Regions from separate parts of the Vibrio coralinecrosis genome, predicted to be linked through region 3. Evidence: riboswitches for the same ligand, from Rfam matches in the RefSeq annotation. Region 3 holds a riboswitch; each other region holds the start of a gene.
The links. A riboswitch is a leader RNA that binds a small molecule or an ion and turns the genes downstream of it on or off. The one in region 3 is predicted to bind thiamine pyrophosphate.
Positions count from the first base shown of each region.

Region 1: linked by a shared signal. The riboswitch ahead of thiC (phosphomethylpyrimidine synthase ThiC) and the one ahead of thiD (bifunctional hydroxymethylpyrimidine kinase/phosphomethylpyrimidine kinase) in region 3 are both predicted to bind thiamine pyrophosphate.
Region 2: linked by a shared signal. The riboswitch ahead of thiB (thiamine ABC transporter substrate binding subunit) and the one ahead of thiD (bifunctional hydroxymethylpyrimidine kinase/phosphomethylpyrimidine kinase) in region 3 are both predicted to bind thiamine pyrophosphate.

Region 1 is NZ_CP024627.1:3,263,193-3,267,400, forward strand. Features, by position in the region: gene CTT30_RS15395 (thiamine phosphate synthase) at 1-466, opposite strand, end outside; gene thiC (phosphomethylpyrimidine synthase ThiC) at 469-2,409, opposite strand; TPP riboswitch at 2,548-2,646, opposite strand; gene crcB (fluoride efflux transporter CrcB) at 2,716-3,099, opposite strand; gene CTT30_RS15410 (multicopper oxidase family protein) at 3,210-4,208, opposite strand, start outside.
Region 2 is NZ_CP024627.1:361,404-365,611, reverse strand. Features, by position in the region: gene thiP (thiamine/thiamine pyrophosphate ABC transporter permease ThiP) at 1-670, opposite strand, end outside; gene thiB (thiamine ABC transporter substrate binding subunit) at 680-1,672, opposite strand; TPP riboswitch at 1,726-1,839, opposite strand; gene CTT30_RS01690 (flavin prenyltransferase UbiX) at 1,876-2,502, opposite strand; gene mpl (UDP-N-acetylmuramate:L-alanyl-gamma-D-glutamyl-meso-diaminopimelate ligase) at 2,517-3,869, opposite strand; gene fbp (class 1 fructose-bisphosphatase) at 4,185-4,208, shown strand, end outside.
Region 3 is NZ_CP024628.1:37,247-41,454, forward strand. Features, by position in the region: gene CTT30_RS15775 (LysR family transcriptional regulator) at 1-248, opposite strand, end outside; gene CTT30_RS15780 (HDOD domain-containing protein) at 354-1,184, opposite strand; gene CTT30_RS15785 (lactoylglutathione lyase family protein) at 1,399-1,902, shown strand; TPP riboswitch at 2,001-2,098, shown strand; gene thiD (bifunctional hydroxymethylpyrimidine kinase/phosphomethylpyrimidine kinase) at 2,202-3,032, shown strand; gene tenA (thiaminase II) at 3,069-3,731, shown strand; gene CTT30_RS15800 (YopT-type cysteine protease domain-containing protein) at 3,883-4,208, shown strand, end outside.

The sequences.
Region 1 (4,208 bases), on a different replicon from region 3:
TTATCATTGCCCGAGAAAGGGTCAATGCATCTTCAATCGTGAATTGCAATGAAAGTAGAACAATAACCCAAGATAAGTGACGTATTTCTTCGGTATAGGGAATATGATCCGAGCTTGCCAGCGCATTGCTACCATGGCCATGCAAATTAGCCCAAATATCTATTGATTGTTCTTTCTCTGTAATATTGAGATAAACGTGCACTGGAAACTTGGAAGGCACATACTCTGTAAGAGACAGTTGTGAGTAGTAAATGAGGTAGTAATCTAAATTACCAACCGGAGAAGAACTGATTAAATCAGCCCCAAGAGCAATCGTGCTTTCGCCCTGAGTGACCTGAATAGTTTGAGCAGGGCTAATGCCCAACTCAAACTTATCTATTTCAAACCCTTGCTTCTTGGCCAGCCGCAGGCACAACCCCACCTCATGATGGAGTGTATCCATCATAGCTGGAATAAGGATCTTCACCGTTATCCCTCCGTGACCGAAGTTACTGCAGGGTGATAAAGCTCAGAGCCAGTCTCTCTAAACTCTTTAGACTTTTGACGCATGCCTTCCAATGGGTCATCAAGCAATTTGATTGAGATGGCTTGGTCCGCCGCGACTTGATCAATATCTTTTGCGTATTCTCGAACTTCCTGAGAGATCTTCATTGAGCAGAATTTCGGGCCACACATAGAGCAGAAATGGGCAACTTTACCTGACTCCTGGGGCAAGGTTTCATCATGGAATGCACGGGCAGTATCAGGGTCAAGCGCAAGGTTGAACTGATCTTCCCAACGAAATTCAAATCGAGCCTTAGATAAGGCATTATCACGAATCTGAGCACCTGGATGCCCTTTCGCTAAATCGGCAGCGTGAGCGGCAAGTTTATAAGTGATCAGTCCTGTCTTTACATCTTCTTTGTTAGGCAAGCCTAGATGTTCTTTTGGAGTCACATAACACAGCATTGCACAGCCATACCAACCAATCATTGCAGCACCTATACCCGACGTAATATGGTCGTAGCCGGGAGCAATGTCTGTCGTGAGAGGGCCGAGCGTATAGAAAGGCGCCTCATGGCAATGCTCTAGCTGCTCTTCCATGTTCTCTTTAATCATATGCATTGGCACATGCCCTGGGCCTTCAATGATCACCTGAACATCATACTCCCATGCGATCTTTGTAAGTTCTCCAAGCGTGCGTAATTCTGCAAACTGGGCTTCATCATTGGCATCTGCAATTGATCCAGGACGCAAACCATCACCAAGCGATAGTGCCACGTCATACTTAGCACAGATTTCACAGATCTCGCGGAAATTGGTATAGAGGAAACTTTCTTGATGATGAGCCAAACACCATTTAGCAATGATAGAGCCACCGCGTGAGACAATGCCTGTCACGCGCTTGGCTGTCATAGGGACATAGCGAAGGAGTAAACCTGCGTGGATAGTAAAGTAATCAACGCCCTGCTCGGCTTGTTCAATTAAAGTGTCACGCATTACCTCCCAATTGAGATTTTCGGCAATGCCGTTCACTTTCTCTAATGCTTGGTACATTGGTACAGTGCCGATTGGGACTGGGCTATTACGCAAAATCCATTCGCGAGTCTCGTGAATATTACGACCAGTAGACAGGTCCATCACTGTATCGCCCCCCCAACGTGTCGACCAAACCAACTTTTCAACTTCTTCTTCAATTGATGAGGTCACAGAGGAGTTACCAATGTTGGCGTTTACCTTCACAAGAAAGTTACGGCCAATGATCATAGGCTCAGATTCTGGGTGATTGATGTTTGAAGGGATAATAGCGCGACCTTCAGCGACCTCTCTGCGTACAAATTCAGCGCTGATTTCGTCTGGAAGATTAGCCCCAAAGCTTTGGCCTGAGTGCTGCTGATTAAGAACCTGATCTCGATACTTTGCGCGCCCCATATTTTCACGTAACGCAATATACTCCATTTCAGGTGTAATAATGCCTTTACGTGCATAATGCAGCTGAGTAACACATTGGCCACCTTTAGCACGACGGATGCGTGGCAGGTTGCCATAACGAAGCTCATCGAGCGTTTCATCTTCCAGCCGTTGCTTGGTGTACATTGAACTCACATCATCGAGCACTTCTGTATCATTGCGCTCTTCTATCCACTTCTCTCTCAGCTTAGGTAAACCACTGTACAGGTCTATGGTATGAGTAGGATCGGTATAGACTCCTGAAGTGTCATAAACCCTGATAGGTTCATTAGGCTCGAAAATCGGCTCTTCTTTTGTGCCACCAATAAGGCTATCAGCTAGAGTGATTTCGCGCATAGGCACACGAATATCTGGGCGTGAACCTTGTACGTATACCTTGCGTGAATTGGGGTACGGTTGTACCGAGAGAGAATCAATAAACTGTTTTGCTTCCAGTCTCGCTTGCTTGCGACTCGACATAGCATTTTTCCTTGCTTTGTTATTCTAGATAAAAAGATTTTGGATAAAAATGCTTGGCGGATAGATGCGACAAGAGGTATCAAAGTAATAAAGAAATGTATTACTTGAATGTAGATAGATCACAGGTGCGAAAATACAGTGATCTCTTCTCCTGTTCCCTTCGCAGATACTAATCTGATCAGGTTCAACGGATCCCGAATTAACGGTCTCAGCCTTATGGCACTCCGACAAGTAAAATCAGTATATAAAAACGGCCTGGTGAAACCAAGCCGTGTAGAAGAATATTAGCGAAACTTTACCCCAAAATTAGCTCTTAATCAGTATTTGAAAGCCAATACCAGCCGCTGAGATACTAAGTATAACGTTTAATAGTACGTTGAGACCCATCTTAAAAAATGCACCTTGCTGCATGAGTAATACATTATCCATGGAAAAAGTCGAAAAGGTCGTCAGAGCCCCAAGAAAGCCTAAGCCAACGATTTGTCGCCAAGGTTCGGTGGCCAACATTTCATTTTCAAATGCCGCGATCAGCAAGCCCATAATAAATGAGCCCACTACGTTGACCGTCAACGTACCATAGGGAAAACCACGCCCAAGTAAAACAACACACAGTTCGGAAATTAAATACCGAGAACACGCACCAAAGGCGCCACCCAAAGCGATAAAACCGAGAATCGAAAGTTGTCCCATGGTTCCTCCTGTCAAATTCTGCCGTATTGTATCTGGAATAAGGCTATTTTCGAATCAAAATCGCAACACATTATCTCAAATTAATTCTGAGATTTAAAAAGTTACAGGAGTCACTTTACTTCAATGTAACCCATTAATCCGGTTTTCATGTGTTCAATCACATGGCAGTGATACATCCAGCGCCCTGGATTATCTGCAACAAACGCCGCTTTGGCTCTACCGTTTTTACCTAGCAGTACGGTATCGGTATGGAACGGTTCTGCAATCTTTTTACCGTCCATTTCTAGAACTGTGAATGTATGACCATGGATATGGATCGGGTGGTGATACTGGGTGACGTTCTTTAAGTCAAAAATATAAGTCTTCCCCAATTCAAGTGTTGCCAAAGGTGCTGGAATATTATTTTTGCTCATACCTTCCCATGACCGTTTATTGGTTAACCAGAATTTGGGCATAGCTTTACCATCTTTACTCGTTGGGGTAACCGCGCCCTCCCACTCAAAAACAAAGTCAATTTCCTCAGCATTAGCCAAATCAAGCTGAGGCACTGGATTCAATGGTAACTTGGGCAATGGTTGAGACTCAGGCAAAGAAGATTTAACAACGTCGAATTCACACAGATGGAATGGGAAACGTCCCTTCATTTGACGAACATAGACACGCTCACCAGCTTGAGGAGCAATAAGACCTATATCAACCCTCATTCCTGGGCCAATTTTATGCTGAGATAGCTTATAGGGCGTTTTTACCGGATTACCATCGATAGCGATGACCCATGCGTCAGCACCTTCCACTGCAATCGGGTAAGTAATAGTATTGTCGACATTTGCTATTCGCAACCGTGTGGTCGCTCTGGCCTTCAGTTGGTAAATCGGCTCATGTATACCGTTCACACTACTCCACTCCCCTGGAGTGCCCATTCGTGCACTCATACGCGGGATCATTAAGTCTTTCCACTGGCCTTGCTTGTCTAGGTGCCAGTGCTTAAGCATCAATTCATGCTCTTCATCAAAGATAACAGGCTGGCTCTCTTCAACAATGATCAATCCTACCAATCCCATTCCAAGTTGCTTCACACTGTTCATGTGCGGGTGATACCAGAATGTGCC
Region 2 (4,208 bases), on a different replicon from region 3:
GATAAATCGCCAGTTCTATCGTGGTCGATTTCGGCCCACCACCGAGTGCCATTACCGTCGCGAAACTAGTAAAACACAGCATAAACACCAAGCCACACACGTGCGGCAACTGCTGACGCAAGCGAGGCCATTCGACCCACTTAAATTTATACCAATGGCCCATACCTAGATGAGTACACAGTTTATGCTGTTCAGCGGGAATAGACTCCAATGATTGCAATAGCAAGCGCGTTGCATAGGGCAGGTTAAAAAACACATGCGCCAGTAAAATACCGTTCAGACCGTAAATCGAAAATGGCAGTTTAGAATCAAACCATGCTAAAGCTGATGACAACAGACCGCTATTACCATAAATCGCCAGTAAGCCAAACACCCCAACCAGCACAGGCAGTACTAATGTGGTAGCAAACAGCTTAAGCAGCAAAGATTTACCAGGAAAGGTACGCCGAGATAGTGCGTGCGCGACTGGGATGGCTAAGCCAACACTGAGCAGAGTCGACAGGAACGACTGGTAAAAGCTGAACTTGGTGACATGCCGATAATAAGGGTCTGACCAAACCTGAGCGATATTCAGAGATGGGGCGGCAACTAATAAAGCACCGAGAGCAGAAACAACAAAGGCCGCGATAGCAATCGCGACCCAGAGTCCCAATTTTGGAATACTACGCAAAGCGTCTCCTTAGAAGGTTAAGGCGCTTTGCCACTCACGTATCCAAGATTTTCGATTTTGCGCTACTTCTTCTGCGCTAAAGCTCAAGGCTTTTTCAGGTACCGTCAGTGTCTCAAAGCCTTCAGGCAGTGCGACTTTAGTTACTGGGTACATCCAGTTGCCTGTTGGCATCAAAGACTGGAAGTCGTCGCTAAGGATAAACGTCATAAATTCATCGGCTAATTTTTCGTTTTTCGATGCTTTTACTTTAGCCGCCACCTCAACCTGAGTGTAATGGCCTTCGGCAAAATCAGCGGCGGCGTATTTGCTGTCGCTTTCTGCGATCAGGTGATACGCCGGTGAGGTAGTGTAAGACAACACCATGTCTGACTCACCTTCAAGGAACATAGAGTAAGCCTCAGACCAACCTTTTGTCACAGTGACGGTTTTCTTAGCCAGTTGTTGCCATGCCGGGGTAACGTCATCGCCATAGACAGATTTCATCCACAGCATCAGGCCTTGGCCCGGCGTTGACGTACGGGGATCCTGATAAATCACTTTCAGATCATCGCGAGATTCCACCAGCTCTTTAAGGCTCTTTGGTGGATTGGTAAGCTTTTCTTTGTTGTAGACAAACGCAAAGTAACCGAAGTCATAAGGCACAAAAGTGCTGTCTTCCCAGCCGTTAGGCAGATTGACCGATTTGGTATCCACTTTGTGCTCGGCTAGCAGTCCCGTTTTCTGCGCTTCTGCCATCAGGTTATTGTCCAAACCTAACACGATATCCGCTTTGCTGTTGTCTCCTTCAAGACGCAGGCGATTAAGAATAGAAACGCCATCATCAAGAGCAACAAAGTTCACATCACAGCCACATTGAGCTTCAAACGCTTTTTCCACTTTCGGGCCTGGGCCCCAATCCGCGGCAAAAGAATCGTAGGTATAAACGGTAAGGGTGTGATCTGCTGCCAATGCAGAAAAAGATGTCAGTGTGGCAACGGCGATGGTACTTAAAGTGGTTTTCACTGCTCGCTCTCTCCTTGGTTGAGCGGCACAGGTTTGAGGAAACATTGGCAGGGCAAATGTTCAGACTCAATTCCTACGCCAGCATTATCTGGTTCAGGTACACGGGTCCTGGGCTTTGCCCAATCTCAGCTTCATCTGTGCGATGAATAGCTCCCCGATGAGTATCGGCTGATTGTAATCGTAATGTTGTCAATTAGCCAGAGTTATACACGCTGGTCATATCCCCAACGCGGGACAAGCCCCTGTTCAACATTAAGATGATCGAGAATTCTCGCCACCATAAAGTCGACCAGATCATCAATAGACTTAGGTTGATGGTAGAAGCCTGGTGCCGCAGGCATAATGGTGACGCCCATCTGCGACAACTTATGCATATTCTCTAGATGCAACGTAGAGAACGGTGTTTCACGCACGACCAACAGCAACTGGCCGCGTTCTTTGATCACCACATCGGCCGCACGCTCAATAAGATTATCAGACATACCATGTGCGATGGCAGCGACACTGCCTGCAGAGCAAGGGCACACGACCATCTGTTTCGGTGCTGCGGACCCAGAAGCCACTGGAGAGAACCAGTCGTCTTTACCATAGACGATGAGTTTTTCGGCATCACAGTTTAAGTGTGTCACTAGCGCCTGTTGAGCCAAATCAGGGTTGGCAGGTAGCTTCAAATTATGCTCGGTCGCTAACACAACCCGAGCCGCTGAAGAAATCAGTAGGTGAACTTGATAGCCCGCAGCTAACAGGCATTCAAGTAGTCTTAGTCCATAGGGCGCACCGGAAGCCCCTGTAAAAGCGAGTGTAATCGCTTTGTGTTTCTCTTGGTTCATACCGTTACATTCATCTATTCGGCAAGTTTCGCCAGAATTTTATCGTGGATACCTTCAAACCCACCATTGCTCATCACCAGAATTTGATCGCCCGGTTGAGCCTGTTCTGCCATCATCTGCACTAACGCATCAACACTGTCTGACGCATAAGCCGACTGCTGACATTGCTGGGCAATGTCCTCGACAGACCATTCAATATTATCTGGTTGATAAAGGAAGACGACGTCAGCCTGAGCAAGGGACGCAGCCAATGTTTCTTTGTGCACGCCACGTTTCATCGTCGCACTGCGAGGTTCAAGTACTGCTAGGATACGTTGTTTGCCAACCTTATTACGCAATCCACCCACAGTAAGTTCAATCGCCGTAGGGTGATGAGCGAAGTCATCGTAAACCGTAACCTGATTCACCTCACCTTTTAGCTCAAGTCGACGTTTGGTATTGATGAATTTCGCCAGCGACTGGCAAGCTAAATCCGGAGTAACACCCACGTGACGAGCCGCGGCGATGGCCATCAAGGCGTTATCGACGTTATGATCGCCCACCAGATCCCACTTCACAGTACCGACGGCTTCCCCTTGGAAGAAAACTGTGAATATTGAACCATCGGCGACTTGTTTCTCCGCTCGCCAGTCACCTTGTTCGCCGCTGAACTCCGTTTCGCTCCAGCAGCCACGCTGTAATACATCGGCAATTGCTGAATCGCCTTGCGGGGCAAGGATTCGACCATTCCCCGGCACGGTTCTGACTAAGTGATGGAATTGGCGCTTGATCGCTTCCAGATCATCGAAGATATCCGCATGATCAAACTCCAAATTGTTCATGACTAACGTGCGAGGATGGTAATGCACGAACTTAGAACGCTTATCGAAAAAAGCGCTGTCGTATTCGTCGGCTTCAACGACAAAAAACATACTTTCGCCCAAACGTGCTGAAACCCCAAAGTTGCCCAGCACCCCACCAACAAGGAAGCCAGGTTGATAGCCACAGTCTTCCAAAATCCACGCCAGCATGCTGGAAGTTGTGGTTTTACCATGGGTTCCTGAGACCGCCAGCACCCAGCGGTCATGGAGAAGAAACTCCTGCAGCCACTGTGGGCCTGAGGTATATCTCAGGTTACTGTTGAGTACCTGTTCGACACAGGGGTTACCTCGACTCATCGCATTTCCGATCACAACCAGATCAGGTGCTGGGTCAAGCTGAGAAGGGGCAAAGCCTTCAATGATTTCAATACCTTGAGATTCCAACAATGTACTCATTGGTGGATAAACGTTGGCGTCACTGCCCGTCACTTTGTGACCTAATTGACGAGCTAAAATTGCAGCACCTCCCATAAATGTGCCACAAATTCCCAAGATATGAATATGCATAAACAACCTTCTCCAAGGCGAAAACTGAGCTGACATTATGGCGATTATACGCAGAAAAGCGAACTACTTTGCTCACTGTTTTTACGTCACACGAGCGCAAATGATTACGTGTTATGCTCGTTCTCGTTATAGGATTGCATCAAATAGAACGATGAAAACCTTAATTAGGTCGACAAATAAAACGAGATCTCAGTCAGTTAGTTCATTACCAATAAAAAGATCTAACTCTTAGACTAGAGCGTAGGCGAAATCTAAGATCCGTCAGAGGTCATCAACGCCAATCCCCCTATATTGAAGCGACTTAAAGGAAAAATCATGTCTGGAATGCGCACCCTTGGC
Region 3 (4,208 bases):
AGTGAATGGAGAAGTTCAGCCTGTTGATGTTCGATTTTTAGGGCATAGCGGTAGACAGATTGCCCGGCTTCTGTAATTTCAAATGTTTTGTTATGTCTGGCGATGAGAGCATGACCGCATGCTTGCTCTAGCTTTTTTATGTGCTGGCTGACGCCAGGTTGAGTCATAAATAGCTTTTCTGCAGTTTTTGTAAAGTGGCCGGTATCGATTAACGTTTGAAAGGTTTTCAGCCACAATGGATTTAGCATAGTCATCTTTTAATAACAAAAAATTATTTTTGATAGTCTATGTGATAACGTGATGTTTGGATAGTCTGAGCAAAATGGCGAGGCTTGTGACCTCGCCATTTGACATTAGGCTGCATTGAGCTGAGTCGCGAGATCTCGGCCGTTGCCGCGGAATTTATCGACAGTTGGCGCGAAGGCTGCAGAAATATGCAGCAAGCGAGAGTCAGGGTGCTCAGCCAGATAGCGTGCTTTTGCATTATCGCTGTCTAGTTTATCCCAATCGCGGTGGATCGAGCGAGCAAAGTGCAGGGTGGTGGCCATTTTAGGTGACAGTTCTGCATCTCTAGGATCATGATAATTCGCGATGGCATCCACCATGGGTTCTGGGAACTTCCAAGTCTTTGCCAACTTAGCGCCCAGTGTTGGCGCAGTAATATCCAGTACTTCTTCCTGGACTGCAATCGCATCTTCTCCTGCCTCTGCACGTTCATGGATCTTGACTGCAGCATCAGGCACTAAAGTATGAATCATCAGTTCTCCAATGTTATGGAGAATACCTGTGGTAAATACTTCGTTGGAATCCATGCCCGTTTCGTCGGCAATCTTGCTGGCAATGACCGAAACTTCGAAGGTGTCCTCCCAGTATTGGTCCATATCCAGTGTTTTGAGCTTAGGAAACGCACCAGAAAGTACGGAAGCCACTACCAGAGTTCTTACTGGACCAGTACCAACACGAAGCAAAGCTTCGTTAACGGAAGAGACCGTTTTATTGCCACCGAAATGGGCAGAGTTCGCCATGCGAAGTAATCGAGCACTCAATACCTGATCGGTAGCGATCTTTCTCGAGAGCTCGCCAAAATCAACCTCGTCCTGATTCACCATATCAAGCAGTTCTTGCAGTACTTTCTGGATCCTTGGTAACTCGTTAAGACGAGAAATTAAAGCCTCTTGACTCATTGGCACTCTCCTTTTTTACTTATGAGTTTTCTTACTATAGAACAGTAAATTAGTTTCATACAAAGTTGGAAACGAAGAAGTGTTTAACTTATTTTGATAATAAAAGTTTATTAAAATGAGAATTATTGATAATTTTTAATTGATTTAAGTGTGACCTAATATGGATTCAACGAAACGGGAGAGTTCCCAATGCATGAGTAAAGAAGAGGTCTACATGTCTACTCCATATCCACGTAATTTTTCTCATATCGGTATTTCAGTACCTGACTTAGAAGCAGCAGTTAAATTTTATACAGAAGTGCTTGGTTGGTACCTGATCATGGAACCTACCGAAATCGTTGAAGACGATTCTGCTATCGGTGAAATGTGTACTGACGTATTTGGTGCCGGTTGGGAGCGTTTCCGTATTGCTCACCTTTCAACGGGTGATCGTATCGGGGTTGAGCTGTTTGAGTTTAGGAATCAGGAAAACCCACAAGACAATTTCGAATATTGGAAAACAGGTATTTTCCACTTCTGTGTTCAGGATCCAAACGTGGAAGAGCTGGCAGAGAAGATTGTTGCAGCAGGTGGTAAGAAGCGTATGAAAGCGCCACGCTATTACTACCCAGGTGAGAAGCCATACCGCATGATTTACATGGAAGACCCATTCGGTAACATCCTTGAAATCTACTCTCATAGCTACGAGCTGCATTACTCAGCGGGTGCTTATAAGTAAGCCATTCAACTCTTTAGGTGTATGAGTGGTTAAATGACGATTCACACTTATTGTAAATTTAAAAGTGCATTCGCTTTTTAATTACTGTTATTATCAGCGGGAAATAGTCGGGGAGCCTTAGGGCTGAGATCGCATTGCGAGACCCGTAGAACCTGATTCAGTTAGCACTGACGTAGGGAACTATTAGCGCCGAAGTTTGAATACGCAGGCTTTGGTGTACTCGCTTTCTATGTTCGATCTTGTACTGATCACTTCATATTTGGCAGAGAGTTCCTGTACGTCTTGTAATAGGAGCCATCATGCCACATTCACAAGACACCCCACCGATTGTATTAACCATTGCAGGCTCAGACAGCGGCGGCGGCGCTGGTATTCAGGCCGACATTAAAGCGATGTCGGCAACGGGCAGTTACGCCTGCTCAGTGATCACTGCTATCACCTCACAAAATACGCTTGGCGTAACTGCGATTCACCCAATTCCTCTTGAGCATATTGAAAGTCAGCTTGACGCTGTGTTTACGGATCTCAATGTGGTTGCCGTTAAAGTCGGGATGTTGGCTGACGCGCGGATCATTAAGGTCGTTGCGGACAAAATCAGACAGTACAAGCCTGCTCATCTGGTGGTTGACCCTGTGATGGTCGCAACCAGCGGTGATCTTCTGCTGGAGCAGTCGGCGATTAGCACATTAAAAGAGCAGTTGATCCCGATGGCGGATCTGATCACCCCTAATCTCCCTGAAGGAGCGGCTTTGATCGATAGTGCGGTGCCGGAAAATGAAGATCAGATGGGCAATATGATCGAAGGATTACGTGCTTTGGGGGCCAAAGCGGTATTGCTGAAAGGAGGGCATCTAGAAAAAGATGACAACAGCAATGATTTGCTGATCTTAGCGCAAACGAGTGAGCTTCTGAGTGCCAAACGGCTTCCAACGCGAAACACTCATGGAACAGGCTGTACTCTATCGTCGGCGATTGCGTCTTATCTTGCGCAGGGCAATAGGCTGCACAAAGCCGTGTATTTGGGTAAGCAATATATCTCACAGGCCATTGCTCATGCTGATGAACTCAACGTTGGCAAGGGACATGGACCAGTCCATCACTTTTTCTGCGGGCATGTCAATGTTCGTTAACGGCAGAGTCGATGTTTAGTGAGGGGATTCGAAACAATGAACTATCAGGATCTTATTGAAGCTTGTCAGCCGGACTGGCAGGCATACACGCAGCACGATTTTGTTCAGCAACTGGCGCACGGCACTCTTGATCAACACTGTTTTCTTCATTACTTGAAGCAGGATTTCTTATTCCTTAAACAGTATGTACGTGCTCATGCTTTAGCCATCTATAAAGCTCGTACATTGGAAGAAATGCGCTTTGCATTACCGAGTGTTCAAGTCTTGTTAGAAACTGAAATAGATCATCATGTGACGTATTGTGGTCAGTGGGGGCTGACAGAATCAGATCTGAAACACGAACCAGAAGATGTGGCGACTATCGCCTATACGCGTTATGTGCTTGATACGGGCATGATGGGGGATTTGGTTGCACTGTATGCCGCGCTCGCGCCATGTTCAATAGGCTATGCAGTGATTGGAAGTGCTTTGTTAGACAATAAGGAGACCGTTTTGGAAGGAAATCCTTATGCGAGTTGGATTGAGTTGTATGGTGGTGAGTCGTTTCAAAATGGAGTCGCGCAGAGCGCTTTGCATTTTAATCAGCTCTTAAAAGATATCAATCCGCATAGCCAACGAGGTCAGAGCCTGATTCAGGTGTTCAGAACGGCGACCAGAATGGAGGTGGCGTTTTGGCAACAAGGTCTAGATACCATCTAGCGTAAATAAAGGCTCGGATGATTGGGTCACGAACTAATAAACTGAATTTTTACTCTAAAAAATAATTAGGTCACTACTCTCTTAGTTGCTATTTTTAACTGAATGAATATTAAAGGCATTATTGCTATTAACAATAAGTTGGAGAGGATCTATGAAGGACAATATTGTTGCTAATTTTTCGCAGGTGGATGTTATGAAGGCGAAGAAAGGGACATCTGCAGCAGCAACTCATGGTGCTTGTCATAACTTCAGTATCGAGTGGCTGAGTTTTATGTTCGAGAAAAAAGGCAATGCGGATCAGCGTATGAAGCGGTTATCTGTGCGTGATGGGGCTGGTAACCCAGTATTACAAAAAACGTTTGCCAGTCGTTGGTCTGAAGGTGGATCTTCTTACCAAGTAGCCGATAGGATGATGATTTCACTACGCGGTTTGAAAGAAACGGCGCTTTTATACGACTATTCATACTTTAACATCAA